Linked DNA regions of Shimia isoporae. The protein of the gene in region 1 interacts with the protein of each later gene in a pairwise test. Links are inferred from orthologs where the notes say so. Each region holds a gene or a part of one and is shown on either strand. Other genes may lie near its edges. The genes, in order: rlmB and tsaE.

The links.
Region 2: the proteins of rlmB (region 1) and tsaE interact in binary tests that used the Escherichia coli proteins (3 or more experiments, as listed by UniProt). The link is inferred for Shimia isoporae from one-to-one orthologs.

Annotation. Positions count from the first base shown.
Region 1 is NZ_SMGR01000001.1:2,090,521-2,102,011, reverse strand. What follows is about bases 4,823-7,668. They hold rlmB (23S rRNA (guanosine(2251)-2'-O)-methyltransferase RlmB), read left to right. Parts: upstream 4,823-5,778; coding sequence 5,779-6,558; downstream 6,559-7,668. Other genes in these bases: BXY66_RS10295 (ATP-binding protein), read right to left, coding at 7,573-7,668; BXY66_RS10300 (CoA-binding protein), read left to right, coding at 7,109-7,576; BXY66_RS10305 (hypothetical protein), read left to right, coding at 6,627-6,926; BXY66_RS10315 (sensor domain-containing diguanylate cyclase), read right to left, coding at 4,823-5,367. Also shown: BXY66_RS10330 (SDR family oxidoreductase), read left to right, coding at 1-806; BXY66_RS10325 (SDR family NAD(P)-dependent oxidoreductase), read left to right, coding at 803-1,561; BXY66_RS10320 (sensor domain-containing diguanylate cyclase), read right to left, coding at 1,565-3,394; more of BXY66_RS10315, read right to left, coding at 3,532-4,822; more of BXY66_RS10295, read right to left, coding at 7,669-9,327; BXY66_RS10290 (hypothetical protein), read right to left, coding at 9,414-9,938; BXY66_RS10285 (phosphoribosyl-ATP diphosphatase), read right to left, coding at 10,001-10,312; imidazole glycerol phosphate synthase subunit HisF, read right to left, coding at 10,309-11,106; BXY66_RS10275 (DUF302 domain-containing protein), read left to right, coding at 11,205-11,491. UniProt on the Escherichia coli protein: Specifically methylates the ribose of guanosine 2251 in 23S rRNA.
Region 2 is NZ_SMGR01000004.1:46,358-57,972, forward strand. Bases 2,790-5,759 are described here. They hold tsaE (tRNA (adenosine(37)-N6)-threonylcarbamoyltransferase complex ATPase subunit type 1 TsaE), read left to right. Parts: upstream 2,790-4,027; coding sequence 4,028-4,492; downstream 4,493-5,759. Other genes in these bases: BXY66_RS17115 (PAS-domain containing protein), read left to right, coding at 2,790-3,989; BXY66_RS17125 (aminoglycoside phosphotransferase family protein), read left to right, coding at 4,485-5,507; BXY66_RS17130 (nucleotidyltransferase family protein), read left to right, coding at 5,483-5,759. Outside these bases: BXY66_RS17100 (ActR/PrrA/RegA family redox response regulator transcription factor), read right to left, coding at 1-265; BXY66_RS17105 (SCO family protein), read right to left, coding at 333-962; sensor histidine kinase RegB, read left to right, coding at 1,047-2,420; more of BXY66_RS17115, read left to right, coding at 2,508-2,789; more of BXY66_RS17130, read left to right, coding at 5,760-6,175; double-strand break repair protein AddB, read left to right, coding at 6,168-9,095; double-strand break repair helicase AddA, read left to right, coding at 9,092-11,615. UniProt on the Escherichia coli protein: Required for the formation of a threonylcarbamoyl group on adenosine at position 37 (t(6)A37) in tRNAs that read codons beginning with adenine.

The DNA.
Region 1 (11,491 bases):
TTGAGCGGTTGGATGTAACAACAGATGATCCGGCGAAAGTCATTGGCGCAACCGAACCTGATGTGATTGTGCATTTGGCGTCGGTGGTGACGCCTCCCAAAGGCAGCACCCGCGAATTTGCCTACGCCGTGGATGTGACCGGCACCCGCAATGTGATTGACGCTGCCCTTAACGCAGGTACTCGCCGTATTGTCGTTACCTCTTCCGGAGCAGCTTACGGTTATCACGCCGACAATCCGGTGCCTTTGTCGGAAAACGATCCTGTCAGAGGCAACGAAGAGTTCGCCTATGCACACCATAAGCGGCTGGTCGAAGAAATGTTGGCCGATGCGCGCGCTGATCACCCCGAGTTGGAACAGGTCGTCCTTCGGGTCGGCACCGTGTTGGGACAGGGCACCGATAACCAGATCACGGCGCTGTTTCACAAACCACGGCTGCTTGCCGTCCGCGGCAGCGACAGCCCGTTCGTATTCATCTGGACCGACGACTTGGGCCGCATACTCGCACGGGCTGCCACCGATGGACCAACCGGCATTTTCAACGTCTGCGGTGACGGGGCCATGGGGATCAGAGACCTTGCCGAGACTCTGCAAAAACCAGTCCTGCGTGTCCCCGCTGCGGCTCTCAAGGCGGCGCTGGGCGTGGCTCATCCGTTGGGGCTAAGTCGCTATGGTCCCGAGCAGGTTGGTTTTCTCCAGTATCGACCGGTTCTGGACAACACCGCGCTCAAGTCGGAATTCGGGTATGTCCCTCAGAAGACCAGCAGAGAGGTATTTGACAGCTGGAAAGAGAGTGTAGGCCTATGAAGACCGCTGTGATTTCCGGAGGCGCCGGCGGATTAGGACAAGCATTGAGCCGCAGGCTCCAGTCAGACGGGTGGCGCGTGGTTCTGCTCGATCTCGACACCAGCGCTTTGGAGGAAACCGCAACACAGGTACCAGTGGATTGCGACCTTACGGATTCAGTTCAGCTTTCGTCGGCGGTCAACTCAATCCTTGCCTCATCCAGTTCAGTTGATCTTGTGATCTACAATGCCGGTATCACGCAGATAGGAGCCTTTGCGGAAACCCCCGACGCCACACACAGAAAGGTTTTCGAGGTAAATTATTTTGCTGCCGTTGCAATGGCGCGTGGCTTTCAGGAAGCCATACGTGCGAGCAAAGGGACGCACCTTGCCATCAGTTCGGTCGCTGGATTTGCACCACTTTACTTACGGGCGGCCTATGCGGCGTCAAAACACGCGCTCGAAGGGTTCTTCGGGTCACTACGCAGCGAGGAAAGCGCGTTTGGTGTCCGAACACTGATCGCTGCTCCTTCATTCGTGGCGACAAACATCGGCAATGATGAACGTCAAACAGATGGGATTGCGCGCCCCGGGTCGGCTTCGGACGGCATCGATTACATGACGCCGGACGATGCCGCTCGTATTATTTTACGCGGTCTCGCCAAAGGGACCCCTTTGATCCCTGTCGGACGGGTGGCCCGCCTGTCGTGGCTCGTCAATCGGCTCAGCCCAAGGCTTTTCCAGCGGATGATGGAGCGCAACATAAAGGGGGTCTGAATGTCAGGCGACCGCGGGTTGCGAAACAAGCCCCGAGTAGGTGCGCACCCGATTACGTCCGGCACGTTTCGCGTCATATAGCGAGTCATCCGCATTGCGGAGCAACGCATTCACGGTGGTTGTCCGGTTGCGAGCCTCCGCCACACCGAAGCTGCAAGTGATGCGCAGGATCGTACCGTCGTCTGTCGAAACACGCATGGCTGAAATTTCCTTGCGCAGCCGATCCGCGATGCAAGCAGCCTCTTCTTCGTTGGTGTTCGGCAGGATCACCGCGAACTCTTCGCCGCCATACCGGCAGACGCTGTCTGCGCGCCGCATATTGGCGTTGCGCAAGCTTTCACCCAGAGACTTCAAAACAATGTCGCCAACTTGGTGCCCATGGGTATCATTGAAAGCCTTAAAGTGGTCGATGTCGAACAACACCATCGCCATCGGTTCGCCTGATTTGGCCATACCTTCCCACGCAAGCGCAAACTCGTGGTCGAATGCCTGCCGGTTCAAAAGCCCGGTCAGGTGATCATGGCGCGCAGAATTCACAGCCGCACGATGCATCCGCTGCAAGGTCGCGCGTTCTTCCATAAGGGTGGTGGCCCTGCGCTGGGACTGCGCGAACCTTTGACCGATAAGGAAGGTGTAGAACACCATCGTCGCCGTGAACGCATGCTCTATTAGCAGAACCTCATAATCTGTGAGAATGACGGACACCACGTCGTGGGACGCTCCGAAAATCAGCGTGCCAAGTGCGACGCTGGCAAACACCGCGCCCTGTTCGCGGGCCAGAATTGCACGCACGATACCCCAAAGCGACGCGACGCAAACAAAGAGCGCATGGGCCTGATAGACGGGGAGGGAATTGCTCATCATGTCCGGCGGGGCGGTCAGAATAAAGCCGCACAACAACGCGACGACTGTGAGGACAGCCCGCATCAGCCAAGCCGGGTAGTAGTCAGGCAATAGGGCGCGGTTCAGGCCAACCAACATAGTCGTGGCAAAAACGATGTTCATCATCTCAAGCCGCATTCGGATGACGAACCATTCGGGGCCGAACCAAAGCTCGATCTTGTCCCAGAGAATGAGTGCACGCATGGCAATCAGCAAACAGCCGAAAGCCAGATAGAACGGGGCGGCGTCTTTCGGGTTCAGACCATAGAGAAAAAAGTTCTGCGCCATCGTAAACATAATGATGCCGACCACGATGCCGAGAATCAGCTCGTGATGTGTCCGTTCGGCAAGATTGGCTTCGCGGGTTGTGATCTCCGGCTTGTTGAGAATCCCGTTCCAAGAGTTGATTCCGCTCCAACCAAACACATCCTTGCGAACCTGCAACACCAAGAGGCCTTTGCCACGCCCCTGAAAGTCATGCACCTGGTTGCGGATTGCGGCTTGTGGTTCGCCTTCCATATGTCCGGCTTCTGCCACCATGTGCCAGTAATGTGGGCCAACCAGAGGAACCCAATACACTCTGTACGCTTCAGAGATCGTGCTCATCGCCAACACAAGATGTTCGTTGGTCAACGGTACGTCGACCGGCGCGACATAGGTCGCAACCCCGTGATAATAGGGGTTTTCCGGGTCTTTGGGGATGAAGTCCTGCCAGCGACTGGGCACCGGTGCCCGCTCCAGTGTGCCCTCGGTATAGGCTTTATGCGCTTCCATCGGAGACAAAAGCTCGCCCCATGCGAAACCCCATTCCCCTTGGAGAGGAACAGTCAGCGAGTCGCCTTCTTCGGGAGCAAAAATTGCCAGGTCGGACTGGGCCATTGCCTTGATGGGCAATATGAGCGCCAGTGCCAGCATGAGCACGCGCGTAAAGTGAGGTATCAGGTATGACAACAACCGGCTCCGGCCAATTTAGTACTTGTATTGGGTTCTAAGGTCGAAAGCTTAAGAGGCGATAAAACTTCGGTTGGTGAAGTGAATTCTACGCAATAATTCGTACGCTGCCGTCGCACCGTCCGTCATGGTTCGATTCATGTCGCGGAGATGTCGGGGAACTGCGGGTGCTGGAGGCTGTAAACGCCGTTGACGCAGTTGCGGCCCTGATCTTTTGCGGCATAAAGGGCCTCGTCCGCGCGCTCCAGAAGGCTTTCGGCGGAGCATCCGGATGCTGTGATCGTACATGCCACACCAAAACTGCAAGTTACAGACAACGCAAATTCAGGATCGTCGATCACAGGAGTCTCGGCCACGTCTTCGCGGATTTTTTCAGCCACCAACAAGGCGTCTTCCAAGAGTGTGTTTGGCAGAATGAGCGCGAACTCCTCCCCGCCATAGCGGCAAACACGGTCGTGCCGACGCATCGGGAAGTCCGCCAATCGATCGGCCAGCGATTTCAGTACACGGTCCCCCATCGGGTGCCCATACGTATCGTTGACTTGTTTGAAATGATCGATGTCGAACAGGACAACCGAGAGCGGCTCGACCTTGGCGTTGGATGCTCGCCATGCGTGGGTGAACTCATGATCAAAAGCCTGTCGGTTCAACAGCCCTGTCAGATGATCGCGCCGCGCCGAATTCACTGCGTCGCTGTGCAGCTTTTTGAGCATTTCCTTTTCTTCTTCCAGCATCTGACTGCGACTGATGGCGATTGAAACCTTGCGCCCGACAAACAATGTGCAAAGTGCCATAAAGACAAAAATGGCCATTGCTGTGATGCGGTACTGTGTGCTTCCGGTTTCTGCCGCGATGATGTCGTGAACCGCAGCGGAAAGTATAAAAACAAGCGCCAGCATCAATGTCGTAGCACCTTGTTTGCCGTCAAGCATAGCCCGCCCCAAACCGTAGCCCATCACCAGGAAAACGAGGATCAGGAAGGCCTCATAGACGAGAAGATAGTACGACATCAGGTCGGCGGGCGCCGCCAGAATGAAGATGCCTGCAAAGCCTCCGAACCCGACAATGGTCCACATGAGCACGGGGCCGATCAGCGGAGGAATGAGGTATCGGATTGTCAAAAGCAGGATCGGCCCGACTGTAACGGTGGCCAGCAGTTCGATCCTGGTCCTGAGAACGTGAACTCCAGTGCCGAAAATGACTTCGAGCGAGTTCGATGACGCAGCAAGGTGCAGCATTACGATCAATGCTGCGTTTCCGAGCAGCAATGGCGCATAATCGTTGCGGCGCAGACTGAACAGGTAGAAGTTCTGGAAAACCGCAAAAAACAGACAGCCCGTCCAAAAGCCGTCAAAAATACGTTGGAGCTTGCGGTTAACGTTGTCGATTTCCGACGTTGTGATGCGCGGCGGGTTAAAAAAGCCGCCCCAAGCCAGAACGTCCTTGCGGACGTGTATCAAAAGGACACCTTTACCGCTTCCGTTTACAGGGTGGGATAGGTCGACATAAGCGGCTTTTGCCGGGCCAGTTAGGTTGCCCTCGGAGGCGATGCGTATTGCTGCGTCTGGGGATCCTTTGGGAACCCAAAAGACCTCGTAGGCTTCCGGTATCCGTTCAACGTGCAGAACGAGGGAAATGTCCTTGTCTTCCGGAAGATGCAATTCGCGGGCATAAGTGGCAATGCCGTGATTGTACGGATTTGCAGAGTCATGCGGCAAATGGCTGGCCCAGGTTGACGGGGTGGAAACCACATCCAGAGTGTTTGCAGCCAAGGCCTCAAGGACGGCCGCGGGAGACAAATACTCTCCCCATGCAAAGTGCCATTCGCCATCCAGTACCTGTTCGTAGCTGTCATTGGCAGTGTTCCGCGCGCTGGACTTGCCCAGAAAATGCACAAAGAACGGCGCAGCGGCAACGCAGGCGACCAAGGCAACAAAAAGCAGCGCTTTCAAGTGTGAACGGCTGAATTCCACGCGGTTTCTCCGAGGGTGTATCGCGGCTCGAAGTAGGGCAAAGGACTTAATGAGACCTAAAGGAGAGTGACCGGAAAACGGCCATTGACACCCGTATTTTTATCAAATCAGAAACATCCGCCGTTTGGGCGGAATTGTCGGCAAAAGCCCGCGCAAAGGCGCGTGTTTGTTGCTGATTTCAAGAGAGAAAGTGGTGGGCGACCTTGGAATCGAACCAAGCGTGCGTCTCCGCGAGGGAGTTACAGTCCCCTGCCACACCTTGCGGCCTGTCGCCCACTTTCTTCGGTCTTGCGACCGTGGTGTGAGGGGCTGATTACTTTGATGTGTGGGGGGCGTCAACAAGAAAATATCTTGCACATGGCGGCTGGGCATCGCATTGATGCCCCTTCAGCATTTTAAGGGGTCTGGACCATGAAAAAACCCAAGTGGGTGGTCGAAAAAGAGCAGGCAAAACGCAAAGCCGCATCCGAAACTGTCTGGCTTTTTGGATTGCACGCAGTGCGCGACGCTCTGACGAATCCTGCACGCGAAAAATTGCGTCTTATCGTGACCAGAAATGCCGCTGACAAACTTGCAGATGCCATTGCCGAAGCGGGAATAACACCCGAAATGGCTGACCCGCGCAAGTTCACCGCTCCTCTTGACCCGCAGTCCGTACATCAAGGCGCAGCGCTGGAAGTTAAGCCTCTGGATTGGGGACGTTTGGCCGACCGGGCCATTGCTGATGACGAACGTCCACAGCGTCTCATTCTGTTGGACCGAGTGACTGACCCGCACAATGTGGGCGCGATCCTGCGCTCCGCTGAAGTCTTTGGTGCGCTGGCTGTGATCGGGACCCGCCACCACTCGGCACCGGAAACGGGCGCCTTGGCCAAAACGGCCAGCGGCGCTTTGGAACGTCAGCCATATCTACGTTTGCGCAACTTGGCAGATGCCATCTCGGAATTGCAGAACATGGGCTACCTTGTTCTAGGTCTTGACGGAGAGGCAGATCAGACAATCGAAACTGCGTTGGAAGGCCGCAAGGATCAACCGGTTGCTTTGGTGATGGGGGCCGAAGGGCCGGGCTTGCGCGAGAAAACCAAGGAGACGGTAGATCAGTTGGTCAAGATCGAGTTTGCCGGCGCCTTTGGCTCGCTCAACGTGTCCAACGCTGCGGCTGTCGCGCTTTATGCATCTTTGCCCCGATAAATCCGCCAACAACTCTCGCATTTCCCGAAGCTCACCCTAGGTTCTAGAAAACCTGAGAGGAGGCCGACTTGCCTGGCGCATCGAAAATCGCGACCTGTTGTTACTGCGGTACACGCGCAGCGCTTGTGTTGAGAGGTGACAGCCGCCACGAGCTGTCCTGCTCTTCTTGCGGTGCACCGTTGCATGAACTGAAGTCCATTCCCTTGCAAAAACAACGAGTTGAGCGGGAAGTTGCCTATCGTTCGGCAAGTGCCAAGGCGCAAAGGAAGACTGCTGAGAAGCCCCGTAAGAAGCTGAAAAACAAAAGAAAATTCGCAAAAAAGATCTTCGAGGAAGCTTTCGACTTCATAGAAGACATATTTGATTGAAGAGCGATCCGTTCACGCGGCAGTGAGCGCCTCTTTAATCCGTTGTCACAACACCTACGTAACATAGTGAGAAACGCAGACGTGGAACCCTGCGTTTCGCTTCACTGTCCCTCGTTCCGAACTTGCGCCCAAACGTTGTTTGGGCGCTTCTTTTTTTTCACAACACCCGATAGCGTCGTTGCATGGAATATTCCGACGCAAACCTGAAAAAGATTCTCACACGGACAAAAGTTGTTGCCGTGATTGGGGTATCTATGAATTCCGTACGCCCAAGTTACTACGTGGCGCGGTATCTATCCCTGAAGGGCTACCGGGTAATCCCGGTCAACCCGGGCCATGCTGGCAAAATGCTTTTCGGGGAGACCGTTGTCGCGGATTTGTCCGACATCGACGCGCCGGTGGACATGGTGGATATCTTCCGGAGGTCCGAAGCTGTGCCGCCAATTGTCGACGCCGCAATTGCGCATCTACCGTCGCTGAAAACTGTTTGGATGCAGATCGGCGTGGAGAACGCAGAGGCTGCGGCAAAGGCGGAAGCCAAGGGCTTGGACGTCATTCAGAACCGGTGCCCGAAAATCGAATACCAAAGGCTCTTTGGTGAGTTGCGCATGGGCGGGTTTGCCACCGGCATCATCTCATCAAAACTTTAGGCTGCGCCTCGCTCGGTGCAGCGCTCAATCAGACGGACAAGCACGTCCGAAAGTTCCGCTTTTCGGAATGGTTTGCCAAGGCAGGCGGCCATGCCAGCGCTGATGTAGCTTGCTGTCTGTTCTGGCAGGATATTGGCTGAAAGTGCAACCATCGGCGTACTGGCGTTCAACGCACCTTCGCTTTTGATCCTGGCACAGGCCTCGAGGCCATCCATTTCCGGCATCTGAATGTCCATCAGGATCATGTCAAACTTTGTCTGAGTGCAATGTTCAACTGCGGCGCGACCATTGTCGACGATCACAGGTTCGATACCCATGGACTGCAGAAACCGTTGAACAATGACCTGGTTCGTGCGTGTGTCCTCAGCCACCAGAACCTTTGCCCCTTTCAGGCATTCCCGATCGCCGGGTGCATTGGGTACATTTGCTGGCTCGCTTGGGGCAGGTGTGGCCGCCGGAACGGGTGCTTCAACTTCGATGATCGGCACCGTGAACCAGAATGTGCTGCCTTTGCCGGGTTGGCTTGTAACACCGATCTCGCCGCCATGCAGTTCCACCAGTTCTTTGGAAATCGCAAGCCCAAGGCCGGTTCCGCCATATTTGCGGTTGGTCGACGCACTGGCCTGTTCAAACTTGCGGAAAACCCGTCGTTGCGCGCCTTCGGTCATGCCAATGCCTTGATCCGTCACGCTCACTCGGATCAGGTCGTTTTCCCGACCTACATTAACCGTGACAGTGCCCTCGCTGGAAAACTTCAGCGCGTTGCTCACGAGATTGCTGACAACTTGCTGCATCCGTGCAGGGTCAGCGGAAATCCACTTGGGCAGGCGGTTCTCTTGTTGGTAAACCAGCTTCAGACCACGGGTTTCTGCGCCAGCCTGAAGCGCGTGCACGGCAGGTTGCGCCAACTCAGACGGGGCGCAGGGCACACGTTCGAATGTGACGCCGCGTGCTGCAATCTTGGAATAGTCAAGAACGTCGTTGATCAACCGCAAAAGGGTCATGCCAGAGGCTTGTCCCATATGGATGAGCTCGCGTTGTTCCGGAGACAGGTCGGTGTCTTCCAAAAGTTGCAAGACGCCTGACAAGCCGTTCATTGGGGTGCGGATTTCGTGGCTCATATTGGCCAGAAACTCCGATTTAGCGTGGTTGGCGTCCTGCGCCTCCTGGCGCAATTCCACCAATTTGTTTTCCGCGCGGTTGAGTTCTCGGTCAAACAGCGACAGTCCCCAGATGAAGGCACAGATCACGATTGACAGAACCGCTGCGCTCTCAACCGGCAGTTTGCCCAGATACGAGAAGAAAAACAGGTTCGCAAATGTGAAGACCGTCACGATCCACGCAGGTCTGGGACCCATCACCAAGAGGGCAATCACAGGCGGACCGATAAGAAATGCCTCCCTCAGCCAGACGCGGTTTTCCTCGAAATACATCACCATGTTCGTGTGTGCAGACAGCAGGAAGATCAGCGTCAACGCGGTTACGCGGGTGCTTCCGGTCCGGTGCAGGACCGAGGGCACGAAATAATAAAGCACGGAAATAACCATGCTGAGCGTCGCAACGGTTTCCGGCAATCCGGAGTTGATCAGCGATAGGTGAATATTGTGCAGAAACGAATTCACGCCAATCACAAAGCTGAAGCTGCAAATCAACCGGTTTCGCGCGCCAAGAAACGTCGACTCCGAGTCGCGCTCGGGCCAATAGTAAGCCTTCAAGGCTTTCACAGCTTTGGCGCAGAAGGGTCGGTACATCAGATCAATGGCGGGAATCGTTGGGTTACAGCTTTCTGCGAACCTCTTGCCCGAGAAAACCTTAACGCCCGATAAAGGCCGACGAATTAGTTGCGGCGGTCTCTGAACACCTGGCTGCGCGGTTTCCAATTGTAGCGGGTGTCTTCGACCATCGGCGCCCAGAAAAGGTAGCCCCCGTACCGCCACGGATCTAGCACAACGCCGCTTTGCATCGGTTCGCCGCGCTCGGACAGGATCACGGTGCTGTGCTCAATCCGCAGATTGTCCGTGTTCGCGATCGCGCGGTGCAGGCTCAGGGTTTGCAGATTCTCTGCCCGGAGGCGGGATTCTAGATCATCCGCCCAATGCCAGCACAAACCGCGTGAACGAAGCCCTTGATTGACCTTGGTGTTGTGAATGAGCGGCGGGTCAGAGACCTGATACTCGGAGCGCAATTGCAGGGAATATTCGTACGAAATGCGGGCCACACGCGCCGCTTCTTCGCGCGACACAAAATCCCCAAGTGCGAGAATTTCCTGCTCAAGCCCCGGAATGTCCGGCTTTTTGGCGTCTTCGGGAACACCGCAAGCCACCAAAACAATAAATACAAATGAGGCCAGTAGCCGCGCCATCCAGGCTGCTCCGTAAACGGGGTTTGCCTGACTATAGGCGGGGTTTGCTTCAGGGCAATCCCTCAGCTGCGCGCAGCCTTCTCGGCGATGCCGCTCAATCCCTGACGACGCGCCAGTTCCGTCAGTACATCCTCCAGCGCCACATCGCGCGCTTCAAGCATAACCAACAGGTGATACAGCACGTCCGCGGCTTCGTACGTCAATTTTTCGCGGTCGCCCTTGACCGCTTCAATCACCGCCTCAATGGCTTCCTCGCCAAACTTTTCGGCACATTTCTCCGGCCCTTTGGCCAGCAGTTTCGCCGTCCAGCTGCTCTCGGGATCAGCTTTCGCCCGTTGGGCAATCGTCGCCGCCAGTTCATTCAGTGTATTCATGTCAGCCTCATCGGAATACCGGCATCGTGCATGTATTGCTTCGCTTCCTGCACGGTGAATTCGCCAAAGTGAAAGATCGATGCTGCCAACACCGCGCTCGCGCCACCTTTGGTCACGCCTTCGACCAAATGGTCCAGCGTGCCCACGCCACCCGATGCAATAACCGGCACGTTCACCGCATCACTGATCGCTTTGGTCAATGGCAGGTTGAAACCCGCCTTGGTGCCGTCGCGATCCATCGAGGTCAGCAGAATTTCCCCAGCGCCCTTCGCCACGACCAGCTTGGCAAATTCCACTGCATCAATTGGCTTGCCGTCTTTGTCCAGCGCTTCTTTGCGCCCGCCGTGGGTGAAAATCCCCCAGCGGTTCGGAACGCCGTTTTCATCATGCCCAATCGTCTTGGCATCAATCGCGCAAACAATGCACTGGCTGCCAAACTGCGCCGCAGCCTCGGCAATCACGTCAGGGTTCGCCACGGCGGCAGAGTTGAAGCTCACCTTGTCCGCGCCCGCCAACAAAAGCTTGCGCACATCCGCCACGGTGCGCACACCGCCCCCCACGGTCAGCGGTACAAAACACTGCTCTGCCGTGCGCTGCACCATGTCGATCATTACGCCGCGATTGTCGTGCGTTGCATGAATATCCAGAAAGCAGATCTCATCCGCGCCCGCCGCATCATAGGCGCGCGCCGCTTCCACAGGGTCGCCCGCATCGCGCAGCCCCACAAAATTCACGCCTTTCACAACACGGCCGTCGGCCACGTCCAGACAGGGGATCAATCGTGTTTTCAGCATGCGCTCGCCTATTTTTGCACTTCACGCGTTTGTCTATTCACAAATGGCCCCTGACGCCAGACCATGTTGCCATCTGATTTGATGCTTTGGAGTTTGTGATGAAACGTTTTTTGAGCACCTGCGCCGCGCTTGCGGCTTTTGCAATGCCTGTGGCCGCGATGGACGACGACATTGTCAAAGTGGCCGCCACCGGATCAGTGGCCGAAACGATGGACGCGCTTGAGGCCGCCGTGACCAAAGCCGGCGTCGCGGTTTTTGCGCGCATTGATCACGGGGCAGGGGCCAAAAGCGTCGATATGGACCTTGGCGACTCCCAACTCCTGATCTTCGGCAGCCCCAAGATTGGCACCCCGGCAATGCAGGATGATCCGCTTGCTGGCCTCTA
Region 2 (11,615 bases), on another replicon or contig:
CAACCACGCGCGATTCCTCACGTTTTTCGCGAAGCACCTCGACTACATCGAGGCCGTTTCCGTCTTCCAGTCGGAGATCAACGACAGCATAGGCCGGCGGCCGCGCAGTTGCTATCGCCTTGCCCGCTGCAACCGATCCGGCGGTTTCAACCTCGAACCCGCGCTTTTCCATTGCCTTCGCCAGACGCCTCAGAAACGGCTCGTCATCATCTACGAGTAGAAGAGTTTTATCCGGCCCGATCTCCGGCAGCTCTTTGTCCGCCATGCCTCATCCCCTTGAGAATTTCACAAGTATTAGCGGCACAGACAAAGAGGGTCAAACGCACCGCCTGCTACATCTTGTCTACGAAGCACCCAACGCGCTGGGCCATATCCTCGGGCGTTGTGTCGCGGCGGAAGTATTCCACGAACCCATGACCGGGCAGGGTAAGGTAAGTGAAGGTCGAGTGGTCAACGAGGTAATATTCTTCGTCACCCGCCTCCGGCTCCTGCTTTTTGTAATAGGTGCGGTACGCCTGACTCGCTGCCTTTACCTGCTCCAAAGATCCCGTGAGTCCAATCATCCGTTCATGCAAATAACCCGCATAGTCCTTAACAACCTCGGGCGTGTCGCGCTCTGGGTCAATCGTAATGAACGCGCCGTTCACGATTTTCCCTTGCTCTTCAAGGAGATCCATTGCCTCGGCATTGCGGCCTGCATCCAGCGGACACACATCCGGGCAGAAGGTATAACCGAAGTAAATCAACGTGGGTTCCGTGAGAACGTCAGCATCCGTAACTGATCTACCATCCCCATCTACAAGCGTGAACGGCCCCCCAATTGCACTGGTGCCGCCCGCAACTTGACTGGTCCGACATTGTGCAAACTGGTCAGCGCCTTCATTCGGACGAGACAAAAACCACATCCCGCCAAGGGCCAGGATCATCACAAAAACAGCAATAGCCGCCAACGCGCGCAACATTATTGAATTCCCAATGCCAAGTTGATTGATAGGTGTCAGAGACCTAACAATTGCACGTCTGAACTCAAGGGTACAACACGCCGCATGACTGATTTCTCCACCGAACTCCTGTCCAGCGACCGCCGCAGCAACTGGGTCCGCTTGCGCACAATCATTCTGGTACGCTGGATTGCCATATTCGGACAGGTCGCAGCGCTGCTAGTCTCCCAGTTTGCCTTCGGTCTCGAAATTGAATACGGGCTTTGCTACCTCGCCGTTGGCGTATCGGTCATCGGCAATCTCATCGCGATATTTGTGTTCCCGGAAAACAAACTGCTCAGCCAGCCCGAGAACATGTTCATGATCCTGTTTGACATTTTGCAGCTGGGATTCCTGCTGTTCCTGACCGGTGGTCTGAACAACCCGTTTTCCTTTTTGGTGGTTGGTCCGGTTATCGTCTCCGCGCTGGTGTTGTCCGTTCGATCGTCTTTGGTGGTTGCTTCTCTTGCGATTGTGATGGTCACTCTGCTGCTGAATTTCTATATGCCGCTACGCACCGAAGAATTTTTCATTCTCCGTATTCCGAATGTGTTCCTCTATGGAAACTGGTGCGCGATCGTCATCGCAATTCTGTTCTCTTCGCTCTATTCGCGCCGTGTTGTCACCGAGATGTCTTCAATGGCAGATGCTCTGGCTGCCACCCAAATGGCTCTGGCTCGAGAGCAAAAGCTGACCGATCTCGGCGGCGTTGTCGCCGCCGCCGCGCATGAATTGGGAACACCGCTGGCGACCATCAAGCTGACAAGTTCGGAACTGATGGAGGAACTCGACGGACAACCAGAACTGCGAGAAGACGCGGCCCTGATCCGCGAACAGGCCGACAGATGCCGCGATATTCTCAGATCCATGGGACGAGCAGGGAAGGATGATCTACACATGCGCCGCGCTCCACTTTCAACCGTGGTGGAAGAGGCAGCCGAACCGCACATGGAAAGAGGGAAGGCAATTTATTTCGAGCATCTTGATCTTATTGACGGGCCAGAGATTCCGCGCCAACCCGAGATCGTGCATGGTTTGCGCAATCTGATCCAGAATGCCGTCGACTTTGCACACTCCACCGTTTGGGTGGAAACCGAATGGGATGAGGAGCGGGTTTTCGTTCGGATCATGGACGATGGGGAGGGTTTCCCACCGCATTTGATCGGCAGGATCGGCGATCCTTTTATTCGTCGCCGTCGCAGCGAGCCTGAAAAAACAGCAAGACCGGGATACGAAGGTATGGGCCTTGGATTGTTCATTGCAAAAACTTTGCTGGAACGCTCCGGTGCTGAATTGAGTTTTGCCAACGGAACCCGTGAGGAACAACATCACGCCGAAGACGGATTGGGCGCCATTGTCGAAGTCGTGTGGCCCGCGTCAAATTTCGCCCCGGCGGCCACCACCGAACCTCTTGGACAGAACCCGCGTCACGAAGCTTAGGCCGATCACAACCTTGCGAGCGTTAACACTCTGTTAACCTTCTTCCCACGATCCTGAAGTCAGCACTTCACGATTGCGGGAAATGCTATGTTTGATTCGAGTATTGATTTTCTTCTTGTCGCTCTGGGTATGTCAGCCGTTTTCCTGACCCTCGGGTTTTTGACACTGTTCCTGGGACCGCGACCCGCCAAAGCGGCGACCGTGTCTGAGGCCGTTTGCATCTATCGCAATGGCATTCTGATTGAGGCCAACCCTGAAGGTATGCGTCAATTGGCGGTCCATGGCGGCGGCTCCGACACGAATTGGCGCGCGCTACGTAGTATGCTTTCTGATCGCTTCCCGGACTTCCCTCAAAATCAAGGCACGTCCCAAGCGCAGGACATTACCATTCTTGCACCAACAGATAGCCGCGACACATCCTTTGTGACCATTGACCAAACAAATGACACCGCCCGCGTGACATTCTCTCTGCAGCATCCAGAAAAAACCGACACACGCCGGATTGAGACCGATATCTCCTTGCGTGCGCCGTACCCCATTTGGACTTGCGATGCACAAGGTTCAATTTCTTGGTGCAATGACGCTTACCGAGACCTTGCCGCGCGCATGGGATACGGAAACCAAACCCTTCCTCAACTGTTCGAAACAGCCAGAAATCAGGACGGCGCCACGCCTTTCAGAACCGGGATCGCGATGCCTGATGGTTTAACCCTTTGGTTTGATGTAGCGCGGATCTCCATTGGTTCCAAAACTGTGTTTTTTGCCTCCGACGCAAACACTGTTGTGTATGCAGAGATGGCGCAGCGCAACATTGTTCAAACTCTGTCAAAAACATTCTCGCAGCTTCCAACAGGCTTGGCGGTTTTTGACCGTGGCCGAAAACTCATCCTGTTCAATCCACCACTCGCAACCTTCACCGGCCTGACACCGCCGTTCCTCTCAGCAACACCCCATATCACGGATTTTTTTGACCAACTTCGCGAAAAAAGAATTGCCCCCCAACCCAAGAGTTCCAAACCCTGGCAGAAACATGTCGCTGACATCATTCACGCGACAGAAGCAGGGCAATTCAACGAGTCGTGGGAGCTGCCCGACGGCAAAACCTATCGCGTCTGCGGCCGTCCTCTACAAGACGGCGCCATCGCTCTCATGATAGACGACATTACTGCCGAGATGACGCTCACGCGTCGGTTTAGGTCAGAAATCGAAGTTGCCCATGCAGCCATCGACGCATTGGACGATCCCGTGGCGCTATTTTCACGCTCCGGCGATCATCTCCTCTGCAATACATCCTACAGAAATTTCTGGAAGGTCGATCCCGACTCCACTTTCGCTGATTATACCATTCATGATGCCACCACCCTTTGGGCTGGCGAGATCTGCGACTCGCCAGCCTGGAGAGCCTTTGAGGAAGCCGCGCTCACCGACAGCCCGCGTCAGCTCTGGACGGGCACTCTTCCGCTTCGTAGATTTGGAGTAATGCAGGCAACTCTCACTCCCATTTCCGGAGGAGCCACACTGGTCACGTTTCGCCGAGCGGCCGAAGTAAAAATCACACAACCTGCATGACAGGTTGCGGGCAGGTGTCACCAATGTAAATTGACGCAATGACGTCGATCTCACTTTCTTCTGCGGATGAAACAGCCGCTTTGGCGGTGCGCCTTGGAGCGCACCTCAAACCAGGGGATGTTGTGTTGCTCGAAGGGGACATCGGTGCAGGGAAAACACACTTTGCACGCAGCATGATTCAATCACTGCTCGATGTGGTCGAAGACGTTCCGTCCCCTACATTCACGTTGGTTCAGGTATACGAAACAACGGAATGCGAAATTTGGCATGCCGACCTCTATCGGCTCACGTCTCCGGACGAAGTGGTCGAGCTGGGTCTGGTTGATGCATTTGATGAAGCTATCTGTCTGGTAGAATGGCCAGACCGACTTGCCGAGTTGAAACCCGAAGATGCCTTGACGGTGCAATTCCAACTTGGCCACGAGGCAGGCACCCGTTTACTCAACTTGTTCAGCCCCTCGCCGCGCTGGAAGACGTTGATCAAGGCGCTTGTCGATGCCTGACCGTTCCGATCTGCTGGCACAATTCGTTGAACAAACCGACTGGCGGGATGCCAGTCGCACTATTGTTGCAGGAGACGCCTCCAACAGACGCTACGACCGATTAAAGAAACCAAACGGTGCCACGTCGATATTAATGGACGCGCCACCGGAAAAAGGCGAAGACGTGCGCCCGTTTATCGAAATCGCACAATATCTCCGCGACGTCGGAGTATCTGCTCCTGATATCCTCGAAGCAGATGTTTCACGAGGATTTCTCATCATCGAAGATCTGGGCGACGCTCTGTTTGCCAAACTGATGGCGACCGAGCCAAACAGGGAGTTAGAACTGTATCAGGCCGCGACGGACGTCCTTTTGCACCTCCACAGCAACACGCCACCAGATACTCTGGAACCGTTTGACGCATCGACAATGGCGTCAATGATAGACCTCGCTTTCAGCTGGTACACTCACGGCGCGGACAGTTCCTGGGCGGACGCCTTGGAGGAGCTCAATGATGTCTTTCCAAGAATTTTACAGGAGCATGTCGCGCCGCCATCGGTTTTCATGCACCGCGACTATCATGTGGAAAACCTTCTTTGGCTACCCGACCGCGCTGGCACCGCCCGCGTTGGAGTGATTGACTTTCAGGACGCAAAGATTGCCCATCCCGCCTATGATCTCGTCTCACTGTTGCAGGACGCTCGACGAGACGTTCCCAAAGATGTCGAGGCAGTCCTATTGTCCCGCTATATCTCTCGATCCGGACAGGACCCCGAAGACTTTTTAGCCGCTTATCATGTTTTAGGCGCACAGAGAAACCTGCGCATCCTTGGTGTTTTCGCGCGGTTGTGTATGCATTTTGGGAAACCACACTACTTGCAATTCATTCCTCGCGTTTACAGTCTTTTGATGCGTGACCTGGACCATCCGGCCCTTGTTCCTGTCGCTGGACTTTTGCGTCGGACTTTGCCGGATCCCACACCTCAAACTCTGAAAAAACTGAAAGAAAAATGCGCGACTTTCCCAATGCCGTAATGCTCTTTGCAGCCGGATTCGGCACCCGTATGGGAGCCTTGACCGCAAACACACCGAAACCGTTGGTGAAGGTGGCGGGAAAGGCGTTAATCGATCACACCTTAGACCTCGCGCGCAAAGTGGATCCAGCTACCATCGTTGCCAACACACATTATTTGTCCAACCAGATCGAACGCCACTTAGAGGGCACCAGTGTGGTGGTTTCCAACGAAACACCAAACATTCTCGAAACCGGCGGAGGACTGCGCCAAGCTTTGCCTTTGCTTGATTCCAATCCGGTTTTTACCTCTAACACAGACGCCATCTGGCATGGCCCAAACCCCTTCCAAGTTGCACTCGATGCCTGGTACCCCGATGTCATGGACGCTTTGCTTGTCTGCGTGCCGCCAGGTTCCGCACTAGGCCATAAAGGGCAGGGGGACTTTACTCTTGCCGAGAACGGTCTCCTGAAACGCGGCCCAGGGGTGATTTATGGTGGCGTACAAATTCTGCGGACGGACGGCCTATTTGATATTGAACAAGCGGCCTTCTCGCTCAACCGTCTTTGGGATCGAATACTTGCCAACGGCCGCCTCTTCGGAGTCTCCTATTCCGGAAAGTGGTGTGATGTGGGATCCCCCGAAGGCATCATACTGGCCGAAAACCTTTTGAGCGAAACCGATGTTTGAACCAACAGACATACCCAGAGTTTTTGGCGTCCAGCCCGGCGCAGACTTTCCGAAGGCTCTTGTCGACGGTTTACGATTCCGCCTTTCAGGAAAACCACCTGAGGACACTGCAAGGGTCGACGTTATACTCAACACATCGCGCATGGCACGTCGGGTATCATCGCTGTTCGACGACGGACCCGCCATTCTCTTGCCACGTATCCGGGTCCTCGGCGATTTCTCTAGAGGCGTTGCCGCCGATCTTCCTCCGGCGGTTTCGCCGTTGCGGCAACGCTTCGAACTCATTCAGCTGATTACACGCTTGCTGGACCAGGAACCGGACTTGGCGTCGCGGGCATCCATCTACGATCTCGCTGACAGCCTTGCCGGGCTCTTTGACGAAATGGCTGGCGAGGGTGTGCCTATTGACGTCATTGAAACGCTCGACGTTTCTGACCAGTCCGGGCATTGGGCTCGAGCACAACATTTCTTTGCGATCGCGCGGCACTTTCTTGAAAATGTGGACACCGCGCCCGGCCAAGAAGCAAGACAGCGGCTGGCCATAGAGCGATTGGTCGCGAAGTGGGCAGACAACCCACCGCAACATCCCGTCGTCCTTGCGGGCTCTACGGGATCACGCGGTACGATGATGTTGCTTATGCAGGCGGTTGCCAAGCTGCCACAGGGGGCGGTTGTCCTTCCTGGTTTTGATACAGACATGCCTTCCAATGTTTGGGACCGGATGTCGGATGCACTAGAAGCTGAAGACCATCCTCAGTTTCGGTTCCGCAGATTGATGGACGCTGTGAGTATCGGACCACAGAAAGTGCAGCCGTGGCACGAATGCAACCCGCCAAACCCGGCGCGAAACAAACTGATTTCACTCGCCTTGCGCCCAGCTCCGGTTACCGATCAGTGGTTGAGAGAAGGGCCATCTCTTGGAAGTCTGAGCAACGCTGTAAAAGACCTGACGCTCATCGAGGCAACCACTCAACGCGAAGAAGCTCTCACCATAGCTGCACGCATGCGTAAGGCCGCCGAGGAAGGTCAGACTTGCGCCCTGATCACCCCAGACCGCATGCTGACCCGTCAGGTGTCTGCTGCCCTTGACCGGTGGCGCCTGATACCGGACGACAGTGCCGGCCAACCCTTGCAACTGTCTCCCCCTGGCCGATTCCTGAGGCATGTTTCGTCTCTATTTCAGCGAAAATTGACCTCCGAGACACTTCTGGCTCTGCTGAAACATCCACTTACTCATAGCGGCGCAGAGCGCGGCAATCACTTGCTCTGGACCCGTGAATTGGAACTCTGGATCAGACGCAAAGCGATAACCTATCCGGACGCGGACTCTTTGCTCGGGTGGGGGCGGACACAGGATTTTGTCAAAGACACCTGGATGGACTGGCTGGTCACCAGCTTCTGCAACAAGGAATGGACTGGTGATGTGGACCTTGCCCAGCGGCTTGAAAGTCACATCAAGCTCGCAGAGCAAATTGCTGGCGGACAAAGCGACGGTTCAGGTGAATTATGGCTTGAGGGATCGGGGAGAAAGGCCGCGCAGGTCATCGAAGAGCTTCGCAGGCACTCTGACGTAGCTGGTCCCATTTCCGCCTCGGACTACAGCGACATGTTTGGCGCAATTTTGGCCAGAGAAGAAGTACGTGATCGTGATGAAGGCCACCCGAACATCTTGATTTGGGGCACCCTAGAGGCCCGCGTACAGGGTGCTGACCTTGTCATACTTGGTGGTCTGAACGAAGGAAGCTGGCCTGAATCTCCGAACCCCGACCCTTGGCTCAATCGCAAAATGCGGCACGACGCCGGACTTTTGTTGCCAGAGCGGCGCATTGGCCTGTCTGCGCATGACTTTCAGCAAGCGGTGTGCGCGCCCGAAGTTTGGATCACCCGTTCCATCCGGTCTGATGAAGCGGAAACCGTGCCCTCGCGCTGGGTCAACAGACTGCTCAACTTGCTTGGCGGCTTGCCAGAACAGAACGGTCCCGAGGCGCTTGAGGATATGCGGAACCGCGGACGAGAATGGATAAACCATGTGCGCACACTTGAAACCTTTCGCGAAGTACTTCCGGAAACACGGCCCTCTCCCGTACCACCAAAAGCCGCTCGCCCTCATCGTCTTTCAGTGACTGAAATTAAGAGGCTGATACGGGATCCCTACGCGATTTACGCCAAACACGTCCTTCGACTTCGACCGATGGACCCTTTGATGCGGACTCCCGACGCACTGCTGCGCGGTATCGTTGTTCACGAAATCCTGGAGCAACTGATCAAGGAAAGTGCCGACAACGGTATTTCAGTCACACGCGAACGCTTGATGGCAATATCAGAGACTGTTCTTGCCAAAAACGTGCCTTGGCCCACGGCCCGCGCGCTTTGGAAGGCAAGGCTCGAGCGGATTGCAGACCATATTGTCGCGCAGGAAGCCTTACGCCGCCAACGGGCTTTGCCATTTGCTTTTGAGGCACGGGCCCAAGACCGGATTGAAGAACTCGACTTCACGCTCACCGGCACCGCTGACAGATTGGATCGAACCCCGGACGGAGACCTCATCCTTTATGACTACAAGACCGGGACTCCGCCAAGTGCTGACGAGCAAACCTATTTTGACAAACAACTGCTTCTAGAAGCTGCGATGGCCGAGCATGGCGCGTTTGCCGAAATCGATCCGGCAGACGTTGCAGATGCCATTTATATTGGTCTCGGTCCTAAACCCAAAGATCAACCAGCGCCGCTGGCCGAAACACCACCCGAAAGGGTCTGGGAGGAATTCACCCGCCTCATCGGTGCCTACCTTACTGACGGAAAAGGCTTCACAGCCCGGCGTGCTATGCGCACCGAGGCAGACGAAAGCGACTACGATCAACTGGCGCGTTTTGGAGAATGGGATGCGACAGATGATCCGAAGCCGGAGGTGTTGATATGACACAGATGAACGACGCCTCCCGCCGCCAAATCACGGCAGCCCGTCCGGATGCGAGTACTTGGCTTTCTGCGAATGCAGGGTCGGGCAAGACGCGCGTTCTGACCGATCGCGTGGCACGCCTTTTACTTGAGGGCGTGTTACCTCAGCATATTCTCTGCCTGACCTATACCAAGGCCGCCGCCAGCGAGATGCAAAACCGGCTTTTTGCTCGACTTGGCAGCTGGGCAATGAAGGATGACGAGGCACTTGCCCATGAATTGGCAGATCTTGGTGCAGGTTCCCGACCTGCTCCTGAAAGTCTGGCCAATGCGCGAACGCTTTTTGCAAGAGCCATTGAAACCCCCGGTGGCTTGAAAATTCAGACGATCCACTCCTTTTGCGCATCACTTCTTCGGCGTTTCCCTCTCGAAGCAGGAGTTTCACCTTTGTTTTCCGAGATGGAAGACCGGGCTGCAGCGCTCTTGCGGGAAGAGATCGTAGAAGACATGGCAAGCGGTAGCGACGCCCCGCTCATTGAGGATTTGGCACGATATTTTACGGGTCAGGACCTTGAAGGTCTGACGGGGGAAATCACTCGCAAGGCCGATCTCTTTCGGACCCCCAAATCACGTGCTGAATTATGTTCCCTTTTTGATGTCGCACCAGACATCACCGCGGCTTTGGTGCTGGATTCGGTCTTTTTGGGTGGAGAGTTGGATCTCCTACAGGCTTTGGTCGCGCTTTTGCGAACCGGCGGTGTGAACGACAACAAAGCGGCCGACAAACTACAAACACTCACGGAATGCGACGCGGCAACACTTGCCGTTCTAGAAGACGTTTTTCTCACTGGTGCAGGGTCAAAAGAACCGTTTTCGGCCAAAATGGGAGCCTTTCCCACCAAGAAGTTGCAAGCGGCCAATCCCGAACTTATCGCCAAACTCCAATCTTTGATGCTCCGTGTTGAAGCCGCTCGTGAAAGCCGCATCGCCGTAACGGCAATCGACAGAAGTCTTGCCTTACATCGGTTCGCGCACAAATTTGTCCAACACTATGATCACCAAAAACAACTTCGGGGCTGGCTCGACTTTGACGATCTGATCCTGCGCGCCCGCGCGCTTCTGAGTGACCGCAATGTGGCTGAATGGGTTTTGTACCGATTGGACGGGGGTATCGATCATATCCTGGTCGACGAAGCTCAAGACACCAGCCCCGTCCAATGGCAAGTCATAGAAAGGCTCGCACAAGAATTTACGTCCGGATCTGGCGCACGATCAGACATTACGCGGACGATCTTTGTGGTCGGAGACAAGAAACAGTCGATATACAGCTTTCAAGGTGCAGATCCCGCGGAGTTCGACCGAATGCGCGGCGAGTTCGCGGCACGACTTGAACCGTCTGGCCACGCCCTTCAGGACCTGAGTTTGGAATACTCGTTCCGGTCTTCTCCAGCGGTTCTGAACCTTGTGGATGAGACGTTTAAAGATAACGTTGCTGCGGGTTTTCCGGAAGGCAATCGCCACATCGCCTTTCATGAACAGATGCCCGGCAGGGTAGATCTTTGGCCTGTGGTCGAACCCACTCAAAAGCCGGAAAAAGATGATTGGTTCGATCCTGTGGATCGTCTCGCGGACACCCATCACTCCGTAATTCTTGCTCGCCGAGTGGCCAAACAGATAAGACGGATGATCGATGACGGTGCCACAATCGCTTCAACAAGAAACAAGGATGGCATGTTTTCGCAACGGCCTGTTCGCGAGGGTGATTTCCTGATTCTAGTTCAGAGGAGATCCGATCTTTTTCACGAGATAATCCGTGCCTGCAAAACAGAGGGTCTCGCCATCGCCGGCGCGGACCGACTGAAAGTGGGCGCTGAAATGGCGGTGAGGGACTTGGGATCTTTGCTCAGCTTCCTTGCAACGCCAGAAGATGATCTTTCGCTGGCCACCATCCTACGCAGCCCGCTTTTCGGGTGGTCCGAACAACAACTCTTCGACCTCGCTCATCGACGCGCTCCGAAACAATACCTATGGGAAGCCTTGCGAAAAAAGCGGGAGAATTTCCCGGAGACACTCGCTGTTCTTGACGACCTTCGCGGCCAAGCAGATTTCCTGCGTCCATATGATCTGGTCGAGCGCGTCCTGACGCGACACGAGGGACGAAACAAGTTACTGTCACGGCTCGGTGGTGAGGCTGAAGATGGGATAAACGCTTTGCTTTCGCAGGCACTGGCGTATGAAAAATCGGCCATCCCAAGTCTCACTGGTTTTCTGCAATGGATGGAGACTGACGACCTGGAAATCAAACGCCAGATGGACAGTGCCTCCAATCGCATCCGTGTTATGACCGTACATGGTTCCAAGGGTCTTGAGGCGCCAATCGTCATCATGCCCGACACAGGCCGCAGAATTACCCGCTCCGATGCCCAAGTGATGAATGTTGACGGCACCGCGCTTTGGAGCATGTCAAAAGATACTGCGCCAAGTCAGATGAACGCCACGCGCGAAGGTTTGACACAGAAACAAGAAGCAGAGCGTCTGCGCC